Regions from separate parts of the Kaistia sp. UC242_56 genome, predicted to be linked through region 2. Evidence: riboswitches for the same ligand, from Rfam matches in the RefSeq annotation. Region 2 holds a riboswitch; each other region holds the start of a gene.
What was found. Region 2 has a riboswitch for cobalamin ahead of ACHMWQ_RS13980 (CbtB domain-containing protein). Riboswitches for the same ligand answer to the same signal wherever they lie in the genome.
Positions count from the first base shown of each region.

Region 1: linked by a shared signal. The riboswitch ahead of metE (5-methyltetrahydropteroyltriglutamate--homocysteine S-methyltransferase) and the one ahead of ACHMWQ_RS13980 (CbtB domain-containing protein) in region 2 are both predicted to bind cobalamin.
Region 3: linked by a shared signal. The riboswitch ahead of ACHMWQ_RS01220 (ribonucleoside-diphosphate reductase subunit alpha) and the one ahead of ACHMWQ_RS13980 (CbtB domain-containing protein) in region 2 are both predicted to bind cobalamin.

Region 1 is NZ_JBIOAN010000002.1:3,025,814-3,031,280, reverse strand. Features, by position in the region: partial or broken gene ACHMWQ_RS16925 (efflux RND transporter periplasmic adaptor subunit) at 1-895, opposite strand, end outside; gene ACHMWQ_RS16920 (efflux transporter outer membrane subunit) at 1,007-2,485, opposite strand; gene ACHMWQ_RS16915 (ArsC family reductase) at 2,748-3,098, shown strand; cobalamin riboswitch at 3,161-3,378, shown strand; gene metE (5-methyltetrahydropteroyltriglutamate--homocysteine S-methyltransferase) at 3,484-5,467, shown strand, end outside.
Region 2 is NZ_JBIOAN010000002.1:2,393,224-2,398,690, reverse strand. Features, by position in the region: gene cobN (cobaltochelatase subunit CobN) at 1-717, opposite strand, end outside; gene cobW (cobalamin biosynthesis protein CobW) at 721-1,737, opposite strand; gene cobU (bifunctional adenosylcobinamide kinase/adenosylcobinamide-phosphate guanylyltransferase) at 1,734-2,282, opposite strand; gene ACHMWQ_RS13985 (CbtA family protein) at 2,287-3,033, opposite strand; gene ACHMWQ_RS13980 (CbtB domain-containing protein) at 3,050-3,256, opposite strand; cobalamin riboswitch at 3,286-3,504, opposite strand; gene ACHMWQ_RS13975 (hypothetical protein) at 3,535-3,792, opposite strand; gene ACHMWQ_RS13970 (tripartite tricarboxylate transporter permease) at 4,015-5,467, opposite strand, start outside.
Region 3 is NZ_JBIOAN010000001.1:248,563-254,029, reverse strand. Features, by position in the region: gene ACHMWQ_RS01230 (alpha-glucosidase/alpha-galactosidase) at 1-1,059, opposite strand, end outside; gene ACHMWQ_RS01225 (helix-turn-helix domain-containing protein) at 1,302-2,174, shown strand; cobalamin riboswitch at 2,298-2,509, shown strand; gene ACHMWQ_RS01220 (ribonucleoside-diphosphate reductase subunit alpha) at 2,622-5,467, shown strand, end outside.

The DNA of each region.
Region 1 (5,467 bases), 630 kb from region 2:
GTAATAGATCGCGGACGACGTCGTGGAGGACGAACTCGTGGTGGCAGACGTGCTGAAGCTGCTGTCGTTGCGGATCGATTCCGGCGCCGGCTCGATCGAGGCGAGGGTCGCCTCGTAGCGCCGCTCGGGATCGCTCAGGATGGTGAAGTAGATCGGCTGGCCCGCCTTCACGCGGACGATGTCGGCCTCGGAGATTTCGGCACGAACCGTCATGACGTCGAGCTGGCCCATGATGACGATGGTCGGCGCCGACTGCGCGGCGTTGACCGTCTGGCCTTCCTGCGTGACGATGGAAAGTACGGTGCCGTCGATCGGCGCGGTGATCTGCGTGTAGCCGAGATTGGCCTCGGCGGTCGAAACTGCGACTTCCGACTCGATGATGCTGGCGTCGAGCGCTTCGATCTGGGCGCCTGTCGTCTTGACGTTGGCCTCGGCGGTCTCGAAATCGGCCTGCGAGACGGCCTTCTGCGCCAGCATGGACTTCTGCCGCGCCAGCGTCTGCTCGGCCAGCCGCAGCGAGGCTTCCTTCTCGACACGTTGGGCGCGGATGTTGGCAAGCGCGGCTTTGGCGGTGCGGAGTGCGTTTTCCTGCGTTACCGAGTTCGATCTCGGCGATCAGGTCGCCCTTCTTGACCTGCTGGCCCAACTCGACCTTGAGCGACGTGACCCGGCCGGATACCTGCGCGCCGACGGCGACCAGCTTCGACGGCTTCAGCGTGCCGGTCGCCAGAACCGTCTCCTCGACGGCGCCGGTCGAGACAAGCGCGGTCATCATCGGCGGTGCCTCGGGGCCCGTGAAACTGGACCGGAAGAAATAGCCGACGCCCGCCAGCACGATCAGCGCGACGATCATGAGGGGGATGCGGGACTTACGGCGCGGGGATTTCGGGCTCATGCGGACGGCTTTCGAACAGGCTGTGGGAGACCCCGGAACCGGGTGCGCGATCGATCGGCGCACGACGTCGGTTGGGCGGTGTCGTCGGAAAGGGACGTAGGGCGGCGTCTATCAGGGCCGGGCAAGGTGGGGTCCCGTCCGCTTGTCGACAATGACCGGCCGCGAACTGTCGATCGCGCCGTCCCAGCCGCCGCCCAGCGCCTTGTTGAGCGCGATATAGTCCGTAGCGATGGCGACCTGGCTCTCGATCCGCGCGTCCGACGCCGAATAGAGCGAGCGCTCGGCGGTCAGCACGTCGAGGAAACTCGACGAGCCCGCCTGGAACAGCGTGCTGGCGAGGCGGTTGGCCTCGGCATAGGAGCGCGCCGCAGAGGCGAGCTTGCCGGAACGGATGCGCTCCTGCGCCAGCGCGACGATGGCGTTTTCCACGTCTTCCAGCGCGGAGAGCACGGCCGCCTGATAGGCGATGAAGCTCTGGTCGCGCTGCGCCTGGGTCACCTCGACGGCGGCCTTCAACTGTCCGGCATTGAAGATCGGCACGGTCAGGCTCGGGCCGAAGGACCAACTGATCGACGAGCCCTTGCCGAGGTCGCCGAGTTTGGCGCCGCTGGTGCCGATGTTTCCGGTGAGGCTGGCGCTGGGATAGCGCGCCGCTTCCGCCTGGCCGATCTTCGCCGTGGCGCTGGCATATTGCGCTTCGGCAAGGCGGACGTCCGGCCGGGCCGTCAGCACATCGGCCGGGATGCCGGTCGGGATCGGCAGGCGAGGGGCGGGAACCGGCTTCGGCCCCTTCATGCGGTCGACGAGCGTGCTCGGCGCGCGACCGGTGAGGACGGAGAGCCGATGCACGGTTTCGGCATAGGCGGCTTCGAGCGACGGAATGCCGGCCTCGGTGCTGCTGGCCTGGCCCTCGGCGGTCGCGACATCGGCGGCCGTGGCGCCGCCGGCCTCGAACTTGTTGCGGGTGATTGCTGCCGTCTCCCGCTGCGAGGCGGCAGTGCGCTTGGCGAGCGCGATGCGTGCCTGGTAGCCACGCGCCGAGACATAGTTGGTCGCGACATCGCCGATCAGCGTCAGCAGCGTGGCGCGCAGCTCTTCCTCGGCCGCGTCCATGCCGTAGCGGGCCGCCTCGACCGCGCGCTTGTTGCCGCCGAACAGGTCGAGCTCCCAGCTGGCGTCGAGCCCGGCCTGGAACTGGTTCGAGACATAGCCGCCGCTCTTGCCGCGATCGGCGCCGGCCGAGCCGTTGGCGGAAGGAAACAGGGCGCCGACCGTCTGGCGGTAGCTGGCGCGCGCTTCGCGGATGCTCGCCTTGGCGCTGGCGACGTCGAGATTGCCGGCGACGGCTTCGTTGACCAGTTCGTCGAGCATGGGATCGCCCAGACGCCGCCACCATTGCGAGAGTTCCGGCGGCTTGGACGGCTTGGAGGCGGTGCCGCTGCCCCATTTCGTCGGCAGCGAAAGGTTGGGCTTCTGGTAGTCCGGTCCGACGACGACACAGCCACCCAGCGCCGTCGTCAGCGCGAGCAACAGCGCCAATCGGGGCAGGGACGTGCGACGGCGGAGCCCCCGGCCCTGTCCATCGGGCATCGAGCGCGGAGCGGCGGTCAGGCCGGCGGCCGGAAGCCTTTGAACAGTCAAGGGTGAATCCAGGTTAATGATAATGCAACCGAAGCTATATTCGGCGTGCCATCTGCAGGTCAATCGCACCGGACAGGGCGCATGGCCGCATGCCCTGGGTGACGGGGCTTTCTGGCACGCGGATGTGCCCGCGCCGCGCGCAGCCCGCTATGATCGGCGGAGGGAATCGGCGGCCTTTTGCGTCGCCGCTGAAATCGGCAGGAGAGACGGCGTGACGGTTACCATCTACGGCATCAAGAACTGCGACACGATGAAGAAAGCCCGGCAGTGGCTTGATACGAAAGGCGTTTCCTACGCGTTCCACGACTACAAGGCGACCGGCATCGACCGGGCCCACCTAGACTTCTGGGTCGGCGAGCTCGGCTGGGAAACCGTGCTGAATCGGGCCGGTACCACCTTCCGCAAGCTTGATGATGCGGAGAAGCAGGATCTCGACGCGGACAAGGCGATCGGCCTGATGCAGGCGCAGCCCTCGATGATCAAGCGCCCGATCCTCGATCTCGGCGACGGTCGCCTGCTGGCCGGCTTTAAGCCGGAAGCCTATGAGGCGGCCTTCCAATAGCCGTATCTCATGCGGATATAAGGATATCTTTATATCATACTTGACGAGCCACGGCGCTGCGCCTAGGAGTGTCGTGTCGTGGTTCCCTGGGCCGTTTGCGCGGCGCCAGGGCTAAGAGGGAATCCGGTGCGTCTCGTCCGAGGCAAGACCGGAGCTGCCCCCGCAACTGTGAGCGGCGAGCCCGGGTCCAATTCGTGTCACTGAAGCGATCGCTTCGGGAAGGCCGGACCGGGGCGGCGACCCGCGAGCCAGGAGACCTGCCGCGACATCATAACGTCCCTGGGCGGGGTGTCCCGGTGGTGCGCTTGCGCCCGCCGTTGTCCGACGCCGGGACCTCACGCATGCGTCCGCTCGGCCTTTGCCCCCAAACATTTGGGGTAAGCCGATGTCTTTCTCTTCTCTTCCCGTTGCCACGCTCGGTACGCCGCGGATCGGTCCGCGCCGCGAGCTCAAGACTTCGCTGGAAAGCTACTGGTCCGGCCAGTCGAACGCCGACGACCTGCTCGCCAGCGCCGCCGCGCTGCGTGCCGCCAATTGGGCGCGCCAGCATGCGCACGGCGTCACCATAATCCCCTCGAACGATTTCTCGCTCTACGACCATGTGCTCGATACCAGCGTCATGGTCGGCGCGATCCCGGAGATCTATGGCTGGACCGGCGGACCCGTACCGCTCGACACCTATTTCGCCATGGCGCGCGGCAGCCAGGGCGATGCCGGACATGCGGATTGCGGCCATTCTCACCGTGGCGCGGCCCTGGGCGTGCCGGCACTGGAAATGACGAAGTGGTTCGACACCAACTATCACTACATGGTGCCGGAATTCACGGCCGGTCAGCGCTTCAGCCTCGTTTCGACCAAGCCACTCGACGAATATCTGGAGGCGAAGGCGCTCGGCTATGAGACCCGACCGGTGCTGCTCGGACCGGTGAGCTATCTCAAGCTCGGCAAGAGCAAGGACGCCTCGCTCGATCCGCTGTCGTTGCTGCCCGGCCTGCTGCCGGTCTATGTCGAGATGCTGCGCCGGCTGGCGGCAAACGGCGCCGACTGGGTGCAGATCGACGAGCCCTGCCTGGTGCTCGATCTCGACGACAAGACGCGGCAGGCGCTTCGCGTCGCCTATGGCATGTTCGCCTATGCGCTGCCGAAGCTGAAACTGATGCTGACGCCCTATTTCGGTGCGCTCGGCGACAATCTCGATACGGCGCTCGAGCTGCCGGTGGCGGGCCTGCATCTGGATCTCGTCCGCGCCCCGGAGCAACTGGATTCCGTGCTGGCCAAGGCGCCGCGCGGGCTGGTGCTGTCGCTCGGCGTCATCGATGGCCGCAACATCTGGCGCGCCAATCTTGCCACCCTGCTCGACCGGCTAGAGCCGGTAGTCGCGCGCCGCGGCTTGGACCATATCCAGATCGCGTCTTCCTGCTCGCTGCTGCATGTGCCGATCGATCTGGAGCTCGAAGCGGAACTCGACGCCGAACTGAAGAGCTGGCTGGCCTTCTCGGTCCAGAAGATGGACGAGTTGGCGACGCTCGGACGCGCGCTTGCCGGAGGCCGGGAAAGCGTGACGCCGGAGATCGCCGCCTCGGTGCTGGCAGCCAGCACGCGCGCGTCGTCGCCCCGCGTGCATGATGCGGCGGTGGCTGCTCGTTCCGCCGCCGTCACGGCCGAGCACGCCCGCCGTACCAGCCCGTTTGCCGGGCGGCGCAAGCTGCAGCAGGCGGTGCTGGACCTGCCTTCCTTCCCGACGACGACGATCGGTTCGTTCCCGCAGACCTCAGAGGTGCGCAAGGCGCGCGCCGCGCATGCCAAGGGCGCACTGGACGAGGCTGCCTATGAGGCGTTCCTGCGGCAGGAGACGGAAGCCGCGATCCGCTGGCAGGAAGAGATCGGGCTCGACGTGCTGGTGCATGGCGAATTCGAACGCAACGACATGGTGCAGTATTTCGGCGAGCAGCTCTCCGGCTTCGCCTTCACCAAAGCGGGCTGGGTGCAGAGCTATGGCTCGCGCTATGTCCGTCCGCCGATCCTGTTCGGCGACGTCTCGCGGCCAAAGCCGATGACCGTCGCCTGGTGGGCCTATGCCCAGTCGGTCACGGACAAGCCGATGAAGGGCATGCTCACGGGGCCGGTGACGATCCTCAACTGGTCATTCGTGCGCGACGATGTTCCGCGCAGTGTCGCCTGCCGGCAGATCGCGCTCGCCATCCGCGACGAGGTGCTGGATCTCGAAAAAGCCGGCGCGCGGATGATCCAGATCGACGAGGCGGCGCTGCGCGAGGGGTTGCCGCTGCGGCGTGGCGAGTGGGGCTCCTATCTCGATTGGGCCGTGGAGAGCTTCCGGCTCTGCGCTTCCGGCGTCGCCGACCGGACGC
Region 2 (5,467 bases):
CTTCAGGCTGGAAGCGAAGATCGCGACGGTGGCAATTCCCTCGCGATCGAGCGCCTCGATCAGCGCATCGACGGGCTCGGTCGAGCCGCCGGGAATGACCGAGCGATAGAAGGTCAGCAGCGCCACCGGGCGCCCGGCATCGCCGGGCCGCAAGGCCTCTGTCACCACACCCTCGCCGGGACGGTAGAAGCCGACTTCCGGCAGCACCTGCGGCTCCGGCGGCGCCTCGTTGGCGCCGATGACGTGCCGGAGGTAGCCGAGCGCGCGGCCGATATTGACCGCGCCGCCCTCGGCGCAATAGCGCCATAGTTTTTGCGCGTTCTCCGGTGAGACCGTCGTGTACGCCTCCAGCGCCGCGTCCCAGCGATCCTCGCCCGGCACGACCGCAATCTGCGGCCCGCCGGCGCGCGAGAGCGCCCGCAGCGCCTCCAGCCCGTAGGGCCAGTAGCCGACGCCGCCCATCATGCGGACGAAGACGAACTTCGCCTGAGCGATGGTCTTTTCCAGATAGAGATCGACGGAATAGGGATGCGTCAGCTGCATCAGATTGGCGAGGCGCAGCGACGGGCCCTCGGGCTCTCGGGCAAAGGCCGAGGCGAAGGCGGCGAGCTCCGTATCGGCGGCCGACAGGATGACGATGTCGCCGGGCGACTGGTCGAGATCGACGGCGCTGCCGCCATCGTCGATCCGCTCCATTTCGCCGGCGACAAGATGCATGGCTCAGGCCTTGAAATGCGCGGCGATGGCGGCCGCGTCGAGGCCGCGCTCGCCGATCACCACGAGACGGCCGGCATTGTCGCCGGGCGCGAAATAGGTGTCGACGCGGGGGCCGACCGCCTGGACAACGGCAGGCGCCGCCTTGCCGGCGATCGCGGCACGCCCCTTGATGCGCAGCACGCCCTTCTCCGCCATGGCGGCGCGGACGCGGGTTGCCAACGCATCGATGGAAGCGAGCTCCGCGACATCGACGATGAAGGTGTCGAAGTCGTCGTGGTCGTGCTCCTCGCCTTCGAGGTCGTGATGACTCTTGCGCTCGAAGGCGTCGTTCTCCGCCGCCGCGCCAACGCCGAGCAGCACCGAGGCCGGCAGGCCGGATGCCGTTGCATGGACGACGCGCGCCTCCTTGCGGGCGTCGCGGGCGACGATTTCGGCAACCTCTTCCAGCTGCTTCGCGTCAACCAGATCCGTCTTCGAGAAGACGATCAGATCGGCGCAGGAAAGCTGGTCCTCGAACAGTTCCTCGATCGGATCCTCGTGGTCGAGCGAGGGATCCTCGGCGCGCTGGGCGGCGACGGCTGCCTCGTCATGCGCGAAGCGGCCGGCGGCGACCGCTTCGGCGTCCACCACGGTGATGACGCCGTCGATGGTGACGCGGTGGCGCACGGTCGGCCAGGTGAAGGCGCGCACCAGAGGCTGCGGCAGCGCCAGGCCGGAGGTCTCGATCACGATGTGATCGGGGGCCGGTTCGCGCGCCAGAAGCTGCTCGATGGTCGGCAGGAAATCGTCGGCGACGGTGCAGCAGATGCAGCCATTGGTGAGTTCGATCACCGTATCGGGCTTGCAGTCGTCGACGCCGCAATCGGACAGCAGCGAGCCGTCAAAGCCCATGTCGCCGAATTCGTTGACGATCAGCGCGATGCGGCGGCCTTCGGCGCCGGCAATCAGGTTGCGGATCAGCGTGGTCTTTCCGGCACCCAGGAATCCGGTGACGATGGTGGCGGGGATACGGGCGGTCAAAGGACGAACTCCGGGTTCGGATTGGGTTTCAGGCGCAGCGGCAGGCCGGCGGCCACGAGAAAGACGGTCTGCACGGCGGCGGCGATCTTCTGGTTGAGGCGGCCCTGCTCGTCGGCGAAGCGGCGGGCGAGCGCGTTCATCGGCACGATGCCGGATCCGACCTCGTTGGAGACGAGCACGACCGGCCCCCTCGCCTCGGCGAGCATACGGGCCAGCGCGTCGCCCTCGGCGGCGACGTCGCGCTCGGCCTCCATCAGGTTGGAAAGCCAGAGCGTCAGGCAATCGACGAGGATGACACGGCCGGGATCGGCCAACGTCGCGAGGCGGCCGGTAAGGTCGAGCGGCTCCTCGACCGTTGTCCAGTCCAGCCCGCGCCGGTCACGATGCGCCGAAATCCGTGCCTGCATTTCGGCATCGCGGATCTCGGCCGTGGCCAGATAGGTGGCGGGCAGCCCGGTCCGGGCCACGATATCCTCGGCGAAGCGGCTCTTGCCGGAGCGGGCGCCGCCGAGGATCAGCGCCGTTCGCGGCGCGGGGGATGGCACGGCCTCAGGCCGACCGCGACAGGCGTTGATAAAGCCAGCCGGAGCAAAGGCCGGAAAGCGCCCAGAGCAGCGCGCTGACCACCAGCGAGGCGGCGACGAATTCGCCGCCGAGGCCGGCCGGATAGGAGGCTTCCAGCGTCGGCGGCACGGGGGCGCCGATGACATGCGGCAGCACGCCGAGGACGAGGCCGGCGATCTTCAGGAGCCACGAACGCCCGAAGACGATCAGCGCGAGGCCGATCGCCGAGGCAGCGGCGGTCGAAAGCCACCAGACCTGGCGCGAGGTGATCTCGGCCGCGGCCGTGCCGGGAAGCTCCGGCGACAGGCCGAGCGAGGGCAGCAGCGACGCGGCGAAGAAGCCGGCAACGCCCCAGAGCACGCCCGTGCTGGCGTCGATCCGGCCGCCGCGGATCGACATCAGGCCGAGCAGCACGGCCGAGACGCCGACTCCCATCAACAGGTTGGCAATCAGCGTATAGGCGGAGCGCTCGAAGCCGTCGGCCGGCGACCAGGCGTCTTCGTCATGCTCATGCGCGGGCGCGGCAGCGGCGGGCGCGGCGGCCTCATGGGCGTGGGCCTCGGTCGTCGAGTGCTCATGCGGCGCGGCGGCGGCAGCCGGGGCCGGCTCGGCGCTTTCGAAGGTCTCGGCGTGGAGGATGAGCGGCTCGGTGGTGACAGCCTGCACCACGGAAAGCGCAATGCCCACGGCAAGCCCGGCGCCGAAGGCGCTCAGGATGATCGTCTTGAACATGATGGATCCTCAGGCGTCAGTGGCAGGGCAGACCAAGGGAATGCCGGGTGTCATGCGTCGCGTTGTGGATCAGGCTCGGCGCGGCGAAGCCGGTGCCGACGAACAGGAACAGGCCGAAGGCGATGGCGAACAGCGCCGGCACGATGCGCGATGCGGCGTCGCTCTTGGCGCCATCTGCGGCAATCGAGGTCGACCTCGTCGCGGTCTTCGAGAAATTGGTCATAGCGTCTCCTTCACCGTCCCACCGACGGCTGGCTGGTATGAGGCGCTGGCTGGTCTCCTGGCTCACGGGTCGCTGCTTCCTCGACGCCTTCCCGGTTTCCCAGTGGCCATCGCGAGGTCGCTCGCCGCTTACAGTTGCGGGGGCAGCTTCGGACTTGGAATCCCGCAAGGGGTCCTTCCGCACCGAATTCCCATTTCATCCCCCAAGGCCTGAGGCCTGTCGGGGGAACCGTCGCAGAGTCACGCTAGAGGGATTGCCGGTCTGGCGCAAGCCACGCCTCATTTGGCGGCAGGCGCGCCCTTGCTGCGAAATCTCGCCCAGCGGCGCAGCAGCGCCACTTCGGATCTCCGACGGATGCGGCGCACCCGCGCCGAGTCATGCGACAGCACCACCAGTCCGACCGGCACCATCCAGAAGCCGAGGATCGGCAGGAAGCCGAGCGTGCCCCCAAGAAGGAAGCCGCTTCCGATCGCGACGCGGGCCGTCCGGCTCTTGGGAAGCGGGAGGGCCTTCTTGCCGAAGCGGATGGACGGCATGCGGCTGGTTTTCTCCGTGGCTCGGATCGGGAAGGACGGTTCTGGCGGACAATGAAACGCCGAGCCCGCTGTCCCGGCGCTCTCTCTTATGTGGAAAGAACCGACATCATTGCAACGGCTGCAGCCGGCAACGGTTCCGGCCGAGACGGGCCGCAAAGAAAAGCCCGGCGCGGGGTGTCCGCGCCGGGCTTGAGGTCGATTCGCGCCGATCTCGCGTCCGGGTTAAGTCGCCGGGCGCATCGCCTTGCGCCGGCGCAGCAGCAGCATGGCTAGCGGGAACAGCCAGATCAGGATGGTGAAAACGCCCAGCCCGCCGGCGATGGGCCGCTCGAAGAAGCGGAAGATGTCGCCATCGGCCTTGATCATGGAGGTGATGAAGTTCTGCTCCAGCATCGGCCCCAGCACCATGCCGAGGATCGCCGGCGCGATCGGGATGTCGTTCTCCTCCATGAAGAAGCCGATGATGCCGAAGATCAGCATCATGACGATGCCGGCCACGGAATTGGCGATCGCGAAGGAGCCGACGATGCAGAAGATCAGGATCATCGGCATCAGCGTCGAGGGCGGAATGGAGAGGATCGGGCGCGCGCCGCGGATCGCCAGCCAGCCCAGCGGCAGCATGATCAGATTGGCCAGGATGAAGACGATGAAGATCGCATAAACCGTCTGCGGATCATTGATGAAGATCGTCGGGCCCGGATTGATGCCCTTGATGTAGAGCACGCCGATGACGATGGCGGTGATCGAATCGCCGGGAATGCCGAAGACGAGCGCCGGGATCCAGGCGCCGCTGACGGCCGAATTGTTCGAGGCGCCGGCCTCGACCAGACCCTCGACATGGCCCGTGCCAAACTTCTCCTTCTGCTTCGAGAAGCGCTTGGAGATGGCGTAGGAAATCCAGGCGGCGATATCGGCGCCGGCGCCGGGAAGAATGCCGAGCGCCGTCCCGGTGATGCTGCCGCGCAGGGTCTGAACCGGATATTGCTTCAGGTTCTTCCACTGCGTGCGGAAGATCCCCTGGCCGTCGGCGCGCGGAATCTTCCTGCGCGGCGACGTCGCCGTCACGGTGCGCAGAACCTCCGACACGGCGAACAGCCCGATCATGGCCGGGATGAACTGGATGCCGGCCATCAGTTCGAGATTGCCGAAGGAGAAGCGCGGCTCGCCCGAGGGGTTTTCCATACCGATCGTCGCCACGAACAGGCCGATCAGCAGCGAGATCAGGCCGCGGGTCGGCGAGCCCGGATTGACGAAGACGGCGCAGGAGAGACCGAGCAGAACAAGCCAGAAATATTCCTCGGAGGAGAATTTGAGGGCGATTTCGGCGAGGGTCGGCGAGACGGTCATCAGCACGATCGCGCCGAAAAGGCCGCCGATCGCCGAGAAGACGAGCGCCGCGCCGAGCGCTTCGTCGCCCCGCCCGGTCTGCGTCATCTTGTAGGCGTCATCGACATAGGCGGCGTTGGCGGGCGTGCCCGGCATGCGCAGCAAGGCCGCCGGAATGTCGCCGGCGAAGATCGCCATGGCGGTTGCCGTCACGATCGCCGCGATGGCCGGCACCGGATCCATGAAGAAAGTCATCGGCACCAGCAGCGCCGTCGCCATGGTCGCGGTCAGCCCCGGAATGGCGCCAACCAGCATGCCGAATACGGCGGATGCCAGGATGACGCCGAGC
Region 3 (5,467 bases), on a different contig from region 2:
CTCGGGCAGGTTGGTGATGATGCCCCGGTTCTTGACGTTGAAGTGGCCGCGATAGACGCGCCCGGTCTCCAGCGCCTCGAGGATGTGGCTGGCATGCTCGTTCGAGCGCTTCTTCGGGTCGAGCGGCTTGCCGGCGTCCTCCAGGAACTTCGGGAAGTCGGTCTCGAACCAGTTGCGGGTCTCGGTCGAGTGGCGGAGATAGCCGCCGGTCTCGCCATGGATCCAGTTCGACATGTCGATCCAGCGATGGATCTCGTCCGGACGCTTGCGGTACCAGGGCAGGTATTCCGACAGATGGCCGTTGCTCTCGGTCGAATAGAAGCCGAAGCGCTTCAGGACGTCGATGCGGACCTTCTCCTGCTGCGAGAACACGGGATGCGCCTCGAAGGCGGCGACCAGTTCGTCCTTGCCGATCTTGCGGCCGCGGAAGCGGATGTCGACATACCAGGTCTGGTGGTTGATGCCGGAGCAGATGAATTCCAGCTCGCTCTCGTCGGTCGCGCCCAGCACCTCGGCGATCTGTTCGCCGCCATGCTGCACGCCATGGCAGAGGCCGATCGTGTCGACCTTGCCGTATTCGATCGCCGCCCAGGTGTTCATCGCCATCGGGTTGGCATAGTTCAGGAAGCGCGCGCCCGGCTCGGCGACCTCGCGGATATCCTTGCAGAAGTCGAGGATGACCGGGATGTTGCGCTGGCCGTACAGAATGCCGCCGGCGCAGATCGTGTCGCCGACGCACTGGTCGACGCCATATTGGAGCGGGATGCGGATATCGTCGGCATAGGCCTCGAGCCCGCCGACGCGCACGCAGCTGATGACGTAGCGCGCGCCGGTCAGCGCCTCGCGCCGGTTGGTGGTCGCCGTGATCTTGGTCGGCAGCTTGTTCTCCGCGACCATGCGGTCGAGGATCTGCCGGACCATGGTCAGATTGTGCTCGCTGATGTCGGTCAGCGCGAATTCGACCTCGCGCAGTTCCGGCACGCAGAGGATGTCGGAGACCAGCTTCTTGGTGAAGCCGACGCTGCCGGCGCCGATGATGGCGATCTTGAAACTGGACATGGCGTTTCTGGGGTTCCTCGGAGGCGGCCGGCGCGCCCTGGGCGCGGTTCCTGGCAAGAGAGCTCGAATGGGGCGGTCAGAAAGGTACGGAATTGCCTCGATTTCGGCGGGGTTTCGGCAGCCTCGGGTGGTATTGGCTCATGGTGCTGCTCTTTTTTATCGCCCGGCCGCTTGGCTCGAGGCTAGTATGCGCAAGGTTCATGCGTGAACCAGAGAGAATTTGTGCTTTCGTGGGTGATTTTATGCTCGGAGAATTGGCCCAGCGTGCCCCGGTCATGAAGACCGTATCGCTGCCCCGCGGCCGCCACCGGCTGCACACCATGCCGACCAGCACGGGCTACGAAATCCGCACCGATTCGAGCTATAGCTGGGACGGTCGCAAGCGGGGCCAGACGCCGTTCACCGTGCTCCAGCATACCGTCGCCGGCTCCGGCAAGCTGCGCTACGACCGGCGCCATTACCGCATCGGGCCGGGCGAAACGATGCTGGTCGTCGTGCCGCACAATCACTGCTATTCGGTCGAGCCGGGAACCCCCTGGGAGTTCTTCTGGATTTCGATGAACGGGCAGGAGGCGCTGCGCATCCACCGGCAGATCCTGGAGGCGACGGGGCCGGTCTTGCGGCTGCGGCCCGACACGATCGACCATCTCGCCGATTGCAGCTTGCGGCTGATCGATGGCGGCGGCGAGACGCCCGGCGCCGCCTCGGCCGTCGCCTATGAGGCGGCGACCGCGCTCTATGACGACGTGTTCGGCTCGCATGGCGCGTCGCTGGCCGATAATGGCGTCATCCAGCGCGTGGTCGAGCACATCCTCGCCAATCTCGACAAGCCGCTCTCCGTACCGGAACTGGCCGAATTCTCGGGCTTCAGCCGGGCGCATTTCTCGCGCATGTTCGCGGCGAGCGAGGGCATGCCGCCGGCCGAATTCGTGCTGCAGGAGCGGATGCGACGCGCCGCCCGTCTGCTGGCCGGCCAGCAGGTGCTGTCGGTCAAGGAGGTGGCGGTGCTGTCCGGCTTCGACGATTCGAACTATTTCGCCAAGGTGTTTCGCCGCTTCTTCGGCACCAGCCCGACCGAGTTCCGCACCACCGGCATGTATGCGAGCGCCAGCTAAAGCGGCAGTTGGGAGGAATTTCCACAGCCGGGAATTGGCGGGTCGGCTTCGGAATGCGGCCGGGCCGCCGATTCGCAATCCTGTCAACAATAACTAGATATTGACGATGGAGGCGCATGGGCGTCTACATCTGCGTGTCGAGGTTCTCCTGAGTCGCAAGACCCAGGGCTAAGAGGGAATGCCGGAACGCCCGAAAGGGTGGAGCCGGAGCTGCCCCCGCAACTGTGAACGGCGAGTGTCTGCCCGGAGAGACCACTGGGACCGAAAGGTCCCGGGAAGGTGGGCAGAGCGACGACCCGTGAGCCAGGAAACCTGCCCCGACAGACTGAAAGAATCCTCGGGCGGGGTGTCCCGGTGGAGCGCTGGTTTCGTGCGGCCTTTTTGGGGGCCGTTCGTCCTGTTCGCTTCGCTCGGCCTTTGCTCCCAACCAATTTTGGGCTGAAGCCGATGACACAGACGATTGATCAAGACCGTAGCGCGCCGGTCGCCTCCTATCCTTCGCTTTCGCCGGCCCCCGTACCGTCCAAGCCTTCCGCCGCCGCCACGCCGGCCTTTCACGTCATCCGCCGCAACGGTTCGCTGTCGGATTTCGATGCGTCCAAGATCGCCGTCGCGCTGACCAAGGCGTTTCTCGCCGTCGAGGGCAACAGCGCCGCTGCCTCGCGCCGCGTGCATGAGATCGTCGACGACCTGACCGGCCAGATCGTCAGCGCGCTGACGCGCCGCGTCGGCTCCGATCGCGCGCTCCATATCGAGGACGTGCAGGACCAGGTCGAGCTGGCGCTGATGCGCGGCGAGCACCACAAGGTCGCCCGCGCCTATGTTCTGTATCGCGAGGAGCGCGCCCGCGCCCGCCGCACCGCCGAGGCGGTCGCCCCGGTCGGCGCGCCGCTGCTGCAGGTGCGCGGCGCCGATGGCGTGCTGCGTCCGCTGGATGAGCGCCGCCTGCAACTCGTCGTCGACGAGGCCTGCGCCGGGCTTGCCGATGTCGACGCAGCCGCGATCCTCTCGGAAACCCGCCGCAACCTCTATGACGGCATCTCGCTGGCCGAACTGGCGCTGGCGCCGGTGATGGCGGCCCGCACGCTGGTCGAGAGCGAGCCCAACTACGCCTTTGTCAGCGCCCGCCTGCTGCTCGACATGCTGCGCGCCGAGGCGGTTTCCTTCGTGCAGGGCATTCCCGTCCAGCCGACGCAGAGCGAGATGGCCGGCCGCTATGCCGATTATTTCCCCGCCTTCATCCGGGTCGGCATCGAGCATGAACTGGTCGATGGCGAACTCGGCCGCTACGATCTGGTCCGCCTCGCCGCTGCGCTAAAACCCGAGCGCGACCTGAACTTCCAGTTTCTCGGCCTGCAGACCCTCTACGACCGCTATTTCCTGCAGACCGGCGGCACCCGCATCGAGCTGCCGCAGGCCTTCTTCATGCGCGTCGCCATGGGGCTGGCGATCCGCGAGATCGACCGCGAGGCGCGGGCGATCGAGTTCTACAATCTGCTGTCGTCCTTCGACTTCATGGCCTCGACGCCGACCCTGTTCAATTCGGGCACGCTGCGGCCGCAGCTTTCCTCCTGCTTCCTCACCACCGTGCCGGACGATCTCGAAGGCATCTTCAAGTCGGTGAAGGACAATGCGCTGCTGGCGAAGTATTCCGGCGGGCTTGGCAATGACTGGTCGCGCGTGCGCGGCCTCGGCGCCCACATCAAGGGCACCAATGGCGAGAGCCAGGGCGTGGTGCCGTTCCTGAAGGTGGCGAACGACACGGCGATCGCCGTCAACCAGGGCGGCAAGCGCAAGGGCGCCGTCTGCGCCTATCTCGAGACCTGGCATGTCGACATCGAGGAATTCCTCGATCTCAGGAAGAACACCGGCGACGACCGCCGCCGGACGCATGACATGAACACCGCCAACTGGGTGCCGGACCTGTTCATGCAGCGCGTTGCCGAGGATGGTCCGTGGATCCTGTTCTCGCCCGACGAGACGCCGGATCTGCACGATCTTTACGGGCCCGCATTCAAGCGCGCCTATGAAGGCTATGAGGCGAAGGCGAAGCGCGGCGAGATGCGTGTCCATAAGGAGGTCAAGGCGACCGATCTTTGGCGCCGCATGCTGACCATGCTGTTCGAGACCGGGCATCCCTGGATCACGTTCAAGGATCCCTGCAACATCCGCTCGCCGCAGCGCCATGCCGGCGTCGTGCATTCGTCCAATCTCTGCACAGAGATCACGCTGAACACGTCGAATGACGAGGTCGCGGTCTGCAATCTCGGCTCGATCAACCTCGCCCATCACATCGTCGGCGACGGCCTCGACCTCGACCGGCTGGCGCGCACCGTCCAGACGGCGATGCGCATGCTCGACAATGTCATCGACATCAATTTCTACACCATCCCCGAGGCCCGCCGTTCCAACCTGCGCCACCGCCCGGTCGGCCTCGGCCTGATGGGCTTCCAGGACGCGCTGCAGGCGCTGCGCATTCCCTATGCTTCTGAGGCCGCCGTCCGCTTCGCCGATGAGAGCATGGAGGCGATCTCCTTCCATGCGATCTCGGCCTCGACCGATCTCGCCGCCGAACGCGGCCGCTATCCGAGCTTCGACGGCTCGCTCTGGTCGCAGGGCATCCTGCCGATCGACTCGGTGGAGCTGCTGGCCGAAGCGCGCGGCGGGCTGGAGCTCGACCGCTCGACCGTGCTCGACTGGGAAGGCCTGCGCGAGCGGGTCAAGACGGTCGGCATGCGCAATTCCAACACCATGGCGATCGCGCCGACGGCAACGATTTCCAACATCTGTGGCGTGGCGCAGTCGATCGAGCCGGCCTACCAGAACCTGTTCGTCAAATCGAACATGTCGGGCGACTTCACCGTGGTGAACGCGGCGCTGGTGCATGATCTCAAGGCGCGCGGCCTCTGGGACGAGGTGATGGTGTCGGATCTCAAATATTTCGACGGCAGCATCGGCCCGATCGACCGCATCCCGGACGATCTGAAGGCGCTCTACGCGACCGCTTTCGAGATCGACTCGGCCTGGCTGATCGAAGCGGCGGCGCGGCGGCAGAAGTGGATCGACCAGGCGCAGTCGCTCAACCTCTACATCGCCAATCCCTCGGGCAAGAAGCTCGACGCGCTCTATCGCCTCGCCTGGCAGCGCGGCCTGAAGACGACCTATTACCTGCGCTCGCGCTCGGCGACGCATGTCGAGAAGTCGACCCTGAAGGGTACGGACGGCAAGCTCAATTCGGTCTCGGCCGTGCTCGCCACCGCCCCGGTCGCCGCTGCGCCGATCGTGGTGCCGGC